One region of the Shinella agrisoli genome, then DNA from elsewhere that is predicted to be linked to it. Evidence: riboswitches for the same ligand, from Rfam matches in the RefSeq annotation. Region 1 holds a riboswitch; the other holds the start of a gene.
What was found. A riboswitch is a leader RNA that binds a small molecule or an ion and turns the genes downstream of it on or off. The one in region 1 is predicted to bind S-adenosylmethionine.

Region 1 (6,999 bases):
GACCAGGCCGACAAGGTCTGGCACCTGTCGAACCTCTACGAAGTCCCCGGCCAGGAAAGCCTCGGCCGCAGGCTGGCCGAAGCCACCTTCGCCGACAAGGTGTTCTTCACCAATTCGGGTGCCGAGGCGCTGGAATGCGCGATCAAGACGGCGCGGCGCTATCATTTCGCCAAGGGCCATGCCGGCAAGTACCATATCATCACGTTCGAAGGCGCCTTCCACGGCCGCACGATCGCGACCATCGCGGCGGGCGGGCAGGAGAAGTATCTCGAAGGCTTCGGCCCCAAGGCCCCCGGTTTCCTCCAGGTCCCCTTCGGCGACATCACCGCCGTCAAGGATGCGATCACCGAGGAAACGGCGGCGATCCTGATCGAGCCGGTTCAGGGTGAAGGCGGCATCCGCCCGGTTCCGAAGGAGTTCATGCAGGAGTTGCGCCAGCTGTGCGACGAGTACGGGCTGCTGCTCGTGCTCGACGAGGTGCAGTCCGGCGTCGGCCGCACCGGCCGCCTCTTCGCCCATGAATGGTCCGGCATCACGCCGGACATCATGGCGGTCGCAAAGGGCATCGGCGGCGGCTTTCCGCTCGGCGCCTGCCTTGCCACCGCGGAAGCCGCATCCGGCATGGTCGCCGGCACGCACGGCTCCACCTACGGCGGCAATCCGCTCGCGATGGCCGTCGGCAACGCCGTGCTCGACGTCGTGCTCGAAGACGGCTTCCTCGACCATGTGCGCGCTGTCGCCCTCGTCTTCCGCCAGGGCCTCGCGGCGCTGAAGGACCGCTTCCCGGAGATCGTCGAGGAGATCCGCGGCGAGGGGCTGATGCTCGGCATCAAGGCGAAGATTCCGGCTGCCGACCTGCTGAAGGCTGTGCGCGCGGAAAGGCTGCTCGCCGTCCCGGCGGGCGACAACGTGCTGCGGCTGCTGCCGCCGCTGACGGTGACGGCGGAAGAAGCGCGCGAGGGGCTTGCGCGTATCGAGCGGGCAGCAGAGAAGCTCACGGCCGCCAAGGCCGCCTGAGCAAAGGGACCGGGGACAGACAGGACATACCATGGCCAAGCATTTTCTCGACCTTTCCGCCGTTTCGGAAAGCGATCTGCGCGTCATCATGGACGATGCGCACAAGCGCAAGGCGGCCAGCAAGGCCGGTACGGAAGAGCGGCCTCTCGCCGGCAAGATGCTGGCGATGATCTTCGAGAAGCCCTCCACGCGCACCCGCGTCTCCTTCGATGTCGGCATGCGCCAGCTCGGCGGCGAGACGCTGTTCCTGTCGGGCACCGAAATGCAGCTCGGCCGCGCCGAGACGATCGGCGACACGGCGAAGGTCCTGTCGCGCTACGTCGACGCCATCATGATCCGCACGACCGACCATGCGCGCCTGCTGGAGCTTGCCGAGCACGCCACCGTGCCGGTCATCAACGCGCTGACGGATCTCACCCACCCTTGCCAGATCATGGCCGACATCATGACCTTCGAGGAGCATCGCGGCTCCACGAAGGGCAAGACCTTCGCCTGGACGGGCGACGGCAACAACGTGCTGCACTCCTTCGTCGAGGGCTCCGCCCGTTTCGGCTATACGATGAGGATGGCGGTGCCGATGGGCTCGGAGCCCGACGACAAGATTTTGAACTGGGCGCGCGACAACGGCGGCGACATCCTGCTCGGTCACGACCCGGAAGCGATCGTGGACGGCGTCGATCTCGTCGTCACCGATACCTGGGTCTCCATGAACCAGGAACACCGCGCCCGCGGCCACAACATCTTCCAGCCCTACCAGGTCAACAAGCAGCTGATGGCGCGTGCCGACAGGAACGCCCTCTTCATGCACTGCCTGCCGGCCCATCGCGGCGAGGAGGTGACGGACGAGGTGATCGACGGCCCGCAGTCCGTCGTGTTCGACGAGGCGGAAAACCGCCTGCACGCGCAGAAGTCCATCCTCGCCTGGTGTTTCGGCGTCGTCTGACGCCGCCTTGAAAAACGGGGCTGCCCGCACGATCTAGGGGCCATCACGGGGCGCTGCAAGGCGCTTTTGCTGGCGCATGCCCGCCCGGTATGGAATGATCGGGCGGCAGGGAGCGCTGAATCACGGTAGAACGCTGTCGGACGCGGCCGGGCTGATCGCCCGCCGGCATCGCGGCGTGCAAGGAGCAGAATGACGATGGCTGAAAGTGCCCTGAAACTCGGTGAACCCGGCTTTGCCGGCGACGACCATGTCCTGCCGTTCCAGGTGGAAGGCCTCGATGTGCGCGGGCGCGCCGTGCAGCTCGGCCCGATGCTCGACGGCATCCTGGGCCGGCACGATTATCCCGCGCCGGTTGCGCGGCTGCTCGCCGAGGCGATCACGCTGACCGTGCTGCTCGGCACCTCGCTGAAGTTCGAGGGCAAGCTGATCGTCCAGACCAAGGGCGACGGCCCGGTCGACCTGCTCGTCGCCGATTTTTCCGCGCCGCAGGATGTGCGCGCCTATGCCCGCTTCGACCAGCCGGCGCTCGACGCCGCCGTCGCCGAAGGCAGGACCGAGCCGCACGAGCTGCTCGGCAAGGGCGTCCTCGCCTTCACCATCGACCAGGGCCCGCACACCCAGCGCTACCAGGGCATCGTCCCGCTTGACGGCCACACGCTGGAAGAGATCGCCGGCGTCTATTTCCGCCAGTCGGAGCAGATCCCGACCAAGGTGCGTCTCGGCGTCGCCGAGCTCTACGACCGCGACCCGGCCGGCAAGGCCCGCCATCGCTGGCGGGCGGGCGGCATGGTCGCGCAGTTCCTGCCGCAGGCGCCGGAACGCATGCGGCAGGCCGATCTTCCGGGCGGCGACGGCGAGGAAGTCGGCCACAAGATCGACGACGACGACAACTGGGCCGAAGCCAAGGCGATGGTCGAGACGATCGACGCCGACGAATTGACCGACCCCAATGTCGGCACCGAGCGCCTTCTGTACCGCCTCTTCCACGAGCGCGGCGTGCGCGTCTACCAGCCGCAGCAGGTCTTCGACCGCTGCTCCTGCTCGCGCGAGAAGCTGAAAAACGTTCTGGCCGGGCTCAGCGCGGAAGAGATCGCCGAGACGGCGGACGAGGAGAACGAGATCGCGGTCACCTGCGAATTCTGCTCGACCACCTACCGCTTCGAGGCGTCGGAAGTGCTGCCGCAGTAAAAAAGGGGCAGCCTTTCCGTCCCGTCAGTTCAAGACCCGCACCTGCCCCGGCGTATCCAGCGAGAAGGCGGGGATGGCGACGTCGAAGGCTTCGCCGTTCTCCGCTTCCATGCGATAGCGGCCGAACATGATGCCGGAAGGCGTTTCGAGCGGGCAGCCGGAGGAATATTCGTAGGTGTCGCCCGGGCGCAGCACCGGCTGCTCGCCGATGACGCCCGGCCCGTTGACCTCGTCGACCTGGCCGTTCTGGTCGGTGATGTGCCAGTAGCGCGTCATCAGCCGCACGGCGACGTCCGAATGGTTCGCGATGACCACCCGGTACCCCCAGACGTACCGGCTGTCCTCCGGATCGGACTGGTCGGCCAGATAGTAGGGCTCTACGGTCACTTCGATGTCGCGGGTCAGCGCACGATACATGGGCAAGCCTTGAACTGGTTATATTCAGCTATTCTACAGCAATGTGGCTTCGTCAAGAATATGCAAAGAAGGCGCCGGCCCCTCCGGCCGGCGCCTTCTCGTTGTTTACCTTAATGGCAGCGGCTCACGCGCCGATCTTGGAAAGCGCCCGCGCGAAGTCCTCGACGAGGTCGTCGCTGTCCTCGATGCCGGCGGAAAAGCGCACGGTGCCGGCCGAGATGCCGAGTTCGGCGCGCGCCTCGTCGGTCAGGTTCTTGTGCGTCGTCGTCGCCGGGTGGGTGATGAGGCTCTTGGTGTCGCCGAGGTTGTTGGAGATCTTCACGACCTCCAGCGCGTCCTGCAGCGCGAAGGCCGCCTCCTTGCCGCCCTTCAGCTCGAAGCAGACGAGCGTCGAGCCGCCCGTCATCTGCTTGGCGATGACGTCGGCCTGCGGATGGTCCTTGCGGCCCGGATAGATCACGCGGGCGACCTGATTCTCGCCGGCGAGGAAATCGGCGATGCGGCTCGCATTCTCCGTCTGCTGCTTTACGCGCAGCGGAAGGGTCTCGATGCCCTTCAGGAGCGTCCAGGCATTGAACGGCGACATGGCGGGGCCGGTGTGGCGGAAGTAGTCGTGCAGGTTCTCGTCGATCCACTCTTTGTCGGAAAGCACGATGCCGCCGAGGCAGCGGCCCTGGCCGTCGATGTGCTTGGTGGCGGAATAGACGACGACATGCGCGCCGAGCTCCAGCGGCTTCTGGAAGAGCGGCGTCGCGAAGACGTTGTCGACGACGACCTTGGCGCCGATCTGGTTGGCGAGTTTTGCAACGCCGGCGATGTCGATGACTTCCAGCGTCGGGTTGGTCGGGCTTTCGAGGAAGAAGACCCTGGTGTTCTTCCGGATCGCCTTTTCCCAGTTGGCGAGGTCGCGGCCGTCGACCAGCGTACACTCGATGCCGTATTTCGGCGCCAGCGTCTCGACCACCCAGCGGCAGGAGCCGAAGAGGGCGCGGGCGGCGACGATATGGTCGCCGGCCTTCAGCTGGCAGAGGATCGCGGCGGAAACGGCCGCCATGCCGGAGGCGGTGGCGCGGGCGTCCTCGGCGCCTTCCAGCATGCACATGCGCTTTTCGAACATGTCGTTGGTCGGGCTGCCGTAGCGGGCGTAGATGAAGCCGTTCGTCTCGCCCTTGAAACGGGCTTCCGCGGCTGCGGAGGTGTCATAGACGAACCCCTGCGTCAGAAAGATCGCTTCCGCGGTTTCGCCATGCTGGGAACGGGTGGTGCCGCCGTGGACGAGTTGGGTGGCCGGACGCCAGGACTTGCTCATGTGATCGTCGCCTTCAAACAAAAAAACCGGCCGCGAAAGCAGGCCGGTTCGATACCCGGCCTTTTTAGCTACTTGTTTAACGTGGCTGCAAGCCGGCCGGCCAAATCACCACGGGATAACCCTGCTATTACTGCGCGCCCGCGCTTGCGTCAATTGCCGGCATTTGGTTTTGTTCGGACCTTCTGACGGGACGGGACGATCATGGCTTCTGCGGCACGCAGCACGGGCATTCTGGCGGACCACGCCATTCGCGGCTTGTTCGAAAGCGGCAGGCTGAAGAGCGAGGCCGTGCTCGACGGCGACCAGATCCAGCCGGCGAGCCTGGACCTGCGCCTCGGCGCAAAGGCCTTCCGCGTGCGCGCGAGCTTCCTGCCGGGGCCGTCCCACCTCGTCGCCGACAAGCTCGACCGGCTGCAACTGCACGTCATCGACCTCACGCAGGGCGCGGTGCTGGAAACGGGCTGCGTCTACATCGTGCCGCTGATGGAAAGCCTCGACCTGCCGGCAGGGCTCGCCGCCTCGGCCAACCCGAAGAGCTCCACCGGCCGGCTCGACATCTTCACCCGCGTCATCACCGACCGCGCGCAGGAATTCGACAAGATCCCCGCCGGCTATTCCGGCCCGCTCTATCTCGAGATCTCGCCGCGCACCTTCCCCATCGTCGTGCGCCGCGGCTCGCGCCTCTCGCAGATCCGTTTCCGCAAGGGCAACGCCCTGCTCGGCGAAAGCGAGCTGCTGGCGCTCCATGCATCCGACACGCTGGTCGCCAGCGAGACGCCCAACGTCTCCGGCGGCGGCATCGCGCTTTCCATCGACCTCAAGGGCACCGGCCCGGACGGCCTCATCGGCTATCGCGGCAAGCACCACACCTCGGTCGTCGATGTCGACCGCAAGAACCAGCACGACATCTTCGATTTCTGGGAGCCGCTGTTCAGCCGCGGCCGCAACGAGCTGATCCTCGACCCGGACGAGTTCTACATCCTCGTCTCGCGCGAGGCCGTGCACGTGCCGCCGCTCTATGCGGCGGAGATGACGCCCTTCGATCCGCTCGTCGGCGAGTTCCGCGTGCACTATGCCGGCTTCTTCGATCCCGGCTTCGGCCATGCCCCGGCCGGCGGCTCGGGCAGCCGCGCCGTCCTGGAGGTGCGCAGCCACGAGGTGCCCTTCATCCTCGAGCACGGCCAGATCGTCGGCCGCCTCGTCTACGAGCACATGCTGGACGCGCCGGAAGGCCTCTACGGCTCCGGCCTCGGCTCCAACTACCAGGCGCAGGGCCTGAAGCTCTCCAAGCACTTCCGTGCCGGATAACGCCGTTCCCGCAACGGCTTACGATGGCCGGCCTTAGCCTCGGACGACGCTGCCCTCTCCCAGATATTTCTGCTTTACAAAAGAAATTAAACGTTTTTATTATGATATAAACGTTTAACCCCGGCCGAGTAGCCCAAACGTTGCCGCCGACAGGGGAGGAATCCGTTGGCATCGATCCGTATCGAAAATCTCCGCAAGGGCTTCGGCGCGCTGGACGTGCTGAAAGGCATCGATCTCGACATCGCCGACGGCGAGTTCGTCTGCTTCCTTGGGCCCTCGGGCTGCGGCAAGAGCACGCTCCTTCGCTCCATCGCCGGCCTTGTGAAACTGGACGGCGGTGCGATCCGCCTCGGCGAGCGCGACATCACCCATGTGCCCTCCGCCAGGCGCGACATTGCCATGGTCTTCCAGAATTATGCGCTCTACCCGCACATGAACGTGCGCAAGAACCTCTCCTTCGGCCTCGCCCTCAACGGCATGAAGCGCGACGAGATCGACCGGCGCGTCGAGAGCGCCGCCGAGATCCTGCGCATCAAGGAACTGCTCGCCCGCAAGCCGCGCCAGCTTTCCGGCGGCCAGCGCCGGCGCGTCGCCATCGGCCGTGCCATCGTGCGCGAGCCGAAACTGCGACCGCGACGTGCTCTTCGCCTTCACCAAGCCGCCGGTGCACGGCTGGGCCGTCTCGCTGATCGAGGCCATGCAGCCCGGCTTCCTCACGCCGGAGCGCAGGGCCTACCTCAAGGAGAAGATCGGCCGGCAGGTCGACTACTGGCTGACCCACGCCCGCGCCGGCGAGGGCACGCTGCCGGGCTATTTC
Region 2 (6,999 bases), on a different contig from region 1:
CTGTCGTCGGGCGGCGCAAACTGCATCGGCGTATGTTGGATGCTGACGCCGTCAGATGGAAGATCAGACGGCAACAAGCTGGCCTATCTGCAGCAGCCCGAGCGTCATCGCCACGTCGATCCGGAACTGTTCGACATATTGACTCACGCGGGCGCCGAACCAGATGGCCGTCGTTTAGCGACGATAGAGGACAGCGGTGCCATTCCCGGCGCGTTCTGCCCCCGTCGCTGCGCCGGGCCTTGCCTAAAGGAATGCCGGCAAGAGCGTGCAGCGGTCTTGGGTCGGGAGCGGCAAACCTATGCGGCCCGGCGCTGCTGCACCGCGCCGGTTCGCCCGTCGCCGATGTGGAACTGCGAGAGGGCGGCCTGGAGCTGGGCGGCTTCGCTGGCGAGGACCTGGCTTGCGGCGGTGGCTTCCTCCACCATCGCGGCGTTCTGCTGGGTCATCTGGTCCATCTGGTTGACGGCGGTGTTGATTTCGCCGAGGGCAGCGGACTGTTCCTGCGCGGCGCGGGCGATCGAGACGACGTGGTCGTTGACGCGGTTCACGAGGTCCTTGATCTCCGAGAGCACATCGCCGGTCGACAGCACCAGCGAGACGCCGCCCTTCACTTCGCCGGCGGACGCGTTGATCAGCGCCTTGATCTCCTTGGCGGCATTGGCGGAGCGCTGGGCGAGCTCGCGCACCTCCTGGGCGACGACGGCAAAGCCGCGGCCGGCATCCCCCGCGCGCGCCGCCTCGACGCCGGCGTTGAGGGCGAGCAGGTTCGTCTGGAAGGCGATCTCGTCGATCACCGAGATGATCTGGCTGATCTTCTGCGAGGACTGCTCGATACGGCCCATCGCGTCGATGGCGTTCTGCACGATGTCGCCGGACTTCTCGGCACTTTCCTTCGCCTCGCCGACGATCTGCGAGGCCTCGATGGCACGGGCCGTGGAGGTCTTCACCGTGGTGGTGATCTCCTCCAGCGCAGCGGCGGTTTCCTCCAGCGAGGCCGCCTGCTGCTCGGTACGGTGGGCGAGCTGGTCGGCAGCGGCGGAAAGCTCGCGGGAATTGCCGGTGATCGTGCCGGCGGTGGAGAGGATGCCGGCCATCGTGCTGCGCAGCGTCAGCATGGCGCCGTTGACGTTCGCCTGGAGCTCGGCGAAATCGCCCTGGAAGTGGCCGCTCATCTCCTGCGTCAGGTCGGCATGGGAGAGCGAGGCGATCACGCGGCGCACCTCGCTGACGCCCCTGTCGACGTTCTCGACCAGCTCGTTGACGCTGGTGGCGAAGCGGCGGAGGTCCTCGTCCTCATAGGTCTTGGTGATGCGGCGCGAGAAGTCGCCGGCAGCGGCGGCGGCGACGATCGTGCTGATGTTCGATTGCAGGTCCCTGCTCTGGGCCTGCAGGGCGGCCTCCTGCGCCTCCATCTCGCGCATCTGCATCTCGTTGGCGCGGAAGACGTCGAGCGTGCGCGCCATGGCGCCGATCTCGTCCTTGCGCTCGGTGTAGGGGATGGCGTCGTCGAGCTTGCCGGCGGCAAGGTTGGACATCACGCTGGTCAGGCGCTGGATCGGGCGCACGATGCCGTTGCGGGCAAGGAACATGCTGAGCAGCATGCCCGCGACGATGCAGACGAAGGCGGTGGCGAGCAGTACGACCTGCGTCGTCGTCGAGCGGGAGATGGCGACGGCACGCGACCCCGAAAGCGTCTCGGCGGAATAGGTCGTGTATTCCTTGAGTGCGGCGGTGACGGCCTTCTGGCCTTCCAGCGCCTTGTCGAGCGCGGCGAGGATCGCGGCGCGGTCCCCGCCCTTCTGCGCGGCGACGGCGACCATGGCGCGGATGTCCTCGAAGTAGGGCGTCATGGCGGCGCGGACGCCGTCGAGCAGCTTTTCCTCGTTGGCATCGGCGGTCGAGGCGATCTTCGGCAGGCGGTCGAGCATTTCCTTGGCGCGCTTTTCCGTTTCGGCGGCAAAGTCCGCCGCCTTTTCCGGCGCCATGGCGAGCTGGTAGGTCATGCGGCTGATGGCGATGACGTCGATGCGCAGGTCCATGGCTTCGCGGGCCACCTCCTCGCGCGCGCCGGTATCGGACAGCGCCGCGCCGAGCGAGACGAGGCCGCGGCTGCCGACGGCGGCGATGGTGCCGGCGGCGATGCCCATCAGGAGAACGAGAAGGCCGACTTTCCGGGAAATGGAGAGATCCGAGATTTTCATGGGCAGGTCCCTCGGGCGACCGGCGCTGTCCTGGCGCGTTCAAGCCCGCACAACCCGGCATCATCCCGGGTCCGTCAGGCCGTTTTCCGCTACAAAGGTTTCGATTTTATTGCGCTGCGAGACGAGCTTTGGCGAGGCCGCCGGTCAGCCTCTGCGGAAGGCGTAGTCCGTCTCCTGCCGCAGCACCTCGCCGGGCCTGAGGACGGCGTTGGGGAAACCGGCATGGTTGACCGCATCCGGCCAGATCTGGGTCTCCAGGCACAAGCCGGCGAAGGCGCCGTAGCTGCGGCCGCCGAGCCCCGCAACGGGCGGGTGGACCTTGGAGCCGGTATAAAGCTGGACGCCCGGTTCCGTCGTCGACACGTTCAGCGAGAGGCCCGAAACGGGGCTGCGCACCTCGGCCACGGAGCGTTTCGCCCGCCTTTCCGGCGAGAGGCAGAAATTGTGGTCGAAGGCGACGCCGCCCGCTTGCGTCTGCCGGCGCAGCGGCGTCCAGTCGCGAAGGTCGAAGGGCGTGCCGGCGACCGGGCGGATCTCGCCGGTGGGGATCAGGTTCTCGTCGACGGGCAGGTAATGCTCGGCCTCAAGGCGGATCTCGTGGCCGAGGGCATCGGCGCCGCCATCAAGGTTGAAATAGCTGTGCTGGCACAGATTGGCCGGCGTCGGCGCGTCGGCGGTCGCCTCGTAGACGACGGAGAGCACGCCGTCGCCGGGCAGCCGGTAGGTGCAGGTGATGGCGCAGTTGCCGGGATAGCCGGCGCGGCCGGCGGGATCCGTCAGCGCCAGGGCGACGAAGTCGCTGCCCTGGTCCGCGATCCGCCAGTTCTGCCGGCCGGTGCCGTCGCCGCCGCCGTGCAGGTGCGTGACGCCGCCCTCGTTGCATTCGAGCTGGTAGTCGGTGCCGTCGATGGAGAAGCGCCCGCCGCCGATGCGGTTGGCGCAGCGGCCCGGCGTCGCGCCGAAATAGGGGGAGTGCTCCAGGTAGGAGGCGAGATCCTCGAAGCCGAGCACCAGCGGCGCGTCGTGCCCCTGAAGCCGCAGGTCCTGGATGACCGCACCCCAGGTCAGCACATGGGCGGTCAGCCCGCCGCCGGTGATCGTGATGCGCTCGACCGCCTCGCCCGAAGCCAGGCGACCGAAGATTTCATTTCCTGCACCCACGCTTGCGTCTCCTCCGCCGGCTGCTCCCCACGGGCGGCAACCTGCTGCAATTCCATTCGGCCTGCAACCCAAAAAAGTCATACTTTTTGCAAATCCCGCTCAGGGGGTTTTCTGGTAGATGATGAAGGGCGTCTTGTCGGCGATGCGGTCGTAGAGGCGGCGCGCGGTCGCGTTGGTCTCCTGCGTCATCCAGTAGACCTTCGGCGCGCCCGCTTCCTGCGCCTTGGCGTAGACGCCCTCGATGAGCGCCCGGCCGACGCCCGTGCCGCGCACCTCGGGATCGGCATAGAGATCCTGCAGGTAGCAGATATTGCCGAGCGTCCAGCAGGAGCGGTGGAAGAGGTAGTGGGCGAGGCCGACCGGCTTGCCGTCGAGCGTGGCGAGGAGGCCGCGGAACTCCCCTTCCGCCGCCTCGCCCGTCAGCCGGGCGAAGGTGGTCGAAAAGATCTCTTCCGGCAGCACCGTCTCGTAGAAGGCGAGATAGGCGATCCACAGGCGCCGCCATTCGCCTTCGTCGTCACTGTGCAGAGGGCGGATGACGAGGCGGCTCATGCTCAGGCTCCCGTTCCGATCTTTTCCAGGTCATAGGGCGTAGTCTGATAGATCTCGTTGATCCAGTTGCCGAAGAGCAGGTGCGCATGGCCGCGCCAGCGGTTCTGCGGCGGCAGCGACGGATCGTTGTGCGGAAAATAGTTCTTCGGCAGCTTGATCGGCACCCCGGCCGAGACGTCGCGGAAATATTCGTCGGCAAGCGAGGTGGAATCGTATTCCACGTGGTTGAAGATGTAGAGCCGGTTGCCGGCCTTCTCCTCGACGAGGCACACGCCCGTCTCGTCGGAATCGAGCAGGATCTCGAGCCCCGGCACGTTGCGGATGTCCTCGGCGCGGATCTCCGTCCAGCGCGAGACGGGCACCTCGAAATTGTCGGAAAAGCCGTTGAGGTAGACCGAAGAGGGCTTGCGGTTGTTGTGGCGGTAGACGCCGAAGGCCTTTTCCTCCAGCGTGTGCTTCGGCACGCCGTGGAAATGGTAGATCGCCGCCATCGCGCCCCAGCAGACGTTCAGGGTCGAGTGCACGTTGGTCGTCGTCCAGTCGAAGATCTGCTTCATCTCGTCCCAGTAGGTGACGTCCTCGAAGTCAAGCGTCTCCACCGGGGCACCGGTGATGATGAAGCCGTCGAACTTGCGGTGGCGCACCTCCTCCCACGTGTCGTAGAAGGCGAGCAGGTGGTCTTCCGATGTGTTCTTGGCGCGGTGGCCGCCGACGCGCACCAGCGACAGCTCCACCTGGAGCGGCGTCGCGCCGACGAGGCGGGCCATCTGCACTTCCGTCTTGATCTTGTTCGGCATGAGGTTGAGCAGCCCGATCTGCAGCGGGCGGATATCCTGCCGGATCGCCACCGTTTCGGTCATCACCCTGACGCCCTCGTGGACGAGGGTTTCGAAGGCGGGGAGCGTATCGGGAATCTTGATGGGCATGTCTCACTCGATCGAAAAACAAAACCGGCCGCAACGATGTCGCAACCGGTCCACGGAAGGTCTGCCTTTCGCGGCCCTTTAGCGACTTGTTTAACGTGGCTGCAAGCCGGCCGGCCAAATCACCACGGACGCCTTAGATAACGCCACTCCGCCCGCGAATCAATCCGCCCGCGAACGAGGCGCCGAGGCCCGGATGCGGCAAGCATCCGGGCCTCGGCCTTTCCTGAAGAGGAGCACGGCTCAGTAGTGGCTGTAGTGCTTCTTCCTGATGATGATCTTCGCGCCGTAGTGGCCGCCGTGATGCTTCCAGCGCTTGACGAAGCGGTACGGCTTGTAGCTGTGGTGCTTGTAAGCGTAGCTCTTGTAGCCGTAGTGCTTGTGGCCGTAGCCGTAGTGACCGGCCTGGGACGGAGCGGCGAAGGAAACGGCGGCGACGGCAGCGACGACGGCGGACATGATGAACTTGCGCATGGGACTCTCCTGATCTCTTTCGGGTTGCAGGATGAGTTCCTCTCATCCAGTGACCCGACTGTCCCATATCGCCGGGGCCGGCGCTGTTCCGGAGGGAACAGGGCCATGACGACGAAGAGGGCGGCGATCGCCTCAAGGGCGCTCAGCCCTCCAGTTCCTCCCGCAGCATTTCCAGCTCAAGCCATTCCTCTTCCATATTCGTCAGCCTGTCGCGCAGCTTCTCCATCTCGGCGGCGAGCGTGTTGAAGGCCGCCGGATCCTTGCTGAAGAGGGCGGGGTCGGCCATCTTCGCCTCGCGGGCGGCGATCTCCTTCCCGATCTTCTCCATCTCCTTCGGCAGGTTTTCGAGCGCGAATTTCTGCTTGTAGGAGAGCTTTGCCTTGCCCTTGCCTTCCGCGGGCGCGGCCGGCGCCTCCGGCGCCTTCGCCTTCCCGGCCTTTTCCGCCCTGCGCTTCTCCTCGGCCCTGCCGCGGCGCTGCGCCATCATGTCGGTATAGCCGCCGGCATATTCGATCCAACGGCCGTCCGGGCTTTCCGGGTCGGCGGGCGCGATGGTCGAGGTGACGGTGCGGTCGAGGAAGTCGCGGTCGTGGCTGACGAGCAGCACCGTGCCGGCAAAGCCGGCGACGATCTCCTGGAGGAGGTCGAGCGTCTCGATGTCGAGGTCGTTGGTCGGCTCGTCGAGGATGAGGAGGTTCGTCGGCCGCGAGAGGATGCGCGCCAGCATCAGCCGGGCGCGCTCGCCGCCAGAAAGGTTGCGAATCGGCGTGCGGGCCTGCTCCGGCTGGAAGAGGAATTCCTTCATGTAGCCGGTGACATGGCGCTGCTCGCCGTTGACCAGCAGCGTCTCGCCGCGCCCGTCCGTCAGGTAGTGGGCGAGCGTGTCGTCGAGGTCGAGATCCTCGCGGCGCTGGTCGAGCGTGGCGATCTCCAGGTTCGTGCCGAGCTTCACCGTGCCGCTGTCGGGCGCGAGCTGGCCCGTCAGCATCTTCAGGAGCGTGGTCTTGCCCGCGCCGTTCGGGCCGACGAGGCCGATGCAATCGCCGCGGTGCACGCGGATCGAGAAGGGGGCGACGATGGTGCGCTCGCCGTAGCTCTTGGTGATCTTCTCCGCCTCGATGACCAGCTTGCCGGATTCCTGCGCGTCGGAGGCGCTGGCCTGCACGCTGCCCTGCGGGCCCTTGTGGCCGCGGTGGCGGGCGCGCATGTCCTGCAATTCGCCGAGGCGGCGCATGTTGCGCTTGCGGCGCGCGGTGACGCCGTAGCGCAGCCAGTGCTCCTCGCGCTCGATCGCCTTGCCGAGCTTGTGCTGCTCCAGTTCCTCGGCCTCCAGCACCTCGTCGCGCCAGGCCTCGAAATAGGCAAAGCCGCGGTTCAGCCGGCGCGACTGGCCGCGGTCGAGCCAGACGGTAGCGTTCGAGACCTTCTCCAGGAAGCGCCGGTCGTGCGAGATGACGACGAGGGCCGAGCGGGTCGATTGCAATTCGCCTTCCAGCCATTCGATGGTGGGCAGGTCGAGGTGGTTGGTCGGCTCGTCGAGGAGGAGGATGTCCGGCTCCGGCGCCATCACGCGGGCGAGCGCCGCCCGGCGCGCCTCGCCGCCCGAAAGCGCCTTCGGATCCTCAGCGCCGGAAAGGCCGAGATGTTCCAGGAGATAGGTGACGCGGTAGGGGTCGTCGGAGGGGCCG

Region 2: another riboswitch for S-adenosylmethionine. It lies ahead of metA (homoserine O-acetyltransferase MetA); the one in region 1 lies ahead of ACIIOY_RS10245 (O-succinylhomoserine sulfhydrylase).

The regions. Positions count from the first base shown of each region.
Region 1 is NZ_JBJIEP010000008.1:19,280-26,278, reverse strand. It holds gene ACIIOY_RS10265 (aspartate aminotransferase family protein) at 1-1,017, shown strand, start outside; gene argF (ornithine carbamoyltransferase) at 1,049-1,960, shown strand; gene ACIIOY_RS10255 (Hsp33 family molecular chaperone) at 2,156-3,148, shown strand; gene apaG (Co2+/Mg2+ efflux facilitator ApaG/CorD) at 3,173-3,565, opposite strand; gene ACIIOY_RS10245 (O-succinylhomoserine sulfhydrylase) at 3,690-4,874, opposite strand; SAM riboswitch at 4,918-4,996, opposite strand; gene ACIIOY_RS10240 (2'-deoxycytidine 5'-triphosphate deaminase) at 5,076-6,182, shown strand; partial or broken gene ACIIOY_RS10235 (ABC transporter ATP-binding protein) at 6,348-6,809, shown strand; gene ACIIOY_RS10230 (amylo-alpha-1,6-glucosidase) at 6,820-6,999, shown strand, end outside.
Region 2 is NZ_JBJIEP010000037.1:21,553-28,551, forward strand. It holds gene ACIIOY_RS25280 (methyl-accepting chemotaxis protein) at 297-2,201, opposite strand; gene ACIIOY_RS25285 (aldose epimerase family protein) at 2,346-3,362, opposite strand; gene ACIIOY_RS25290 (GNAT family N-acetyltransferase) at 3,462-3,914, opposite strand; gene metA (homoserine O-acetyltransferase MetA) at 3,917-4,840, opposite strand; SAM riboswitch at 4,899-4,976, opposite strand; gene ACIIOY_RS25300 (hypothetical protein) at 5,081-5,311, opposite strand; gene ACIIOY_RS25305 (ABC-F family ATP-binding cassette domain-containing protein) at 5,454-6,999, opposite strand, start outside.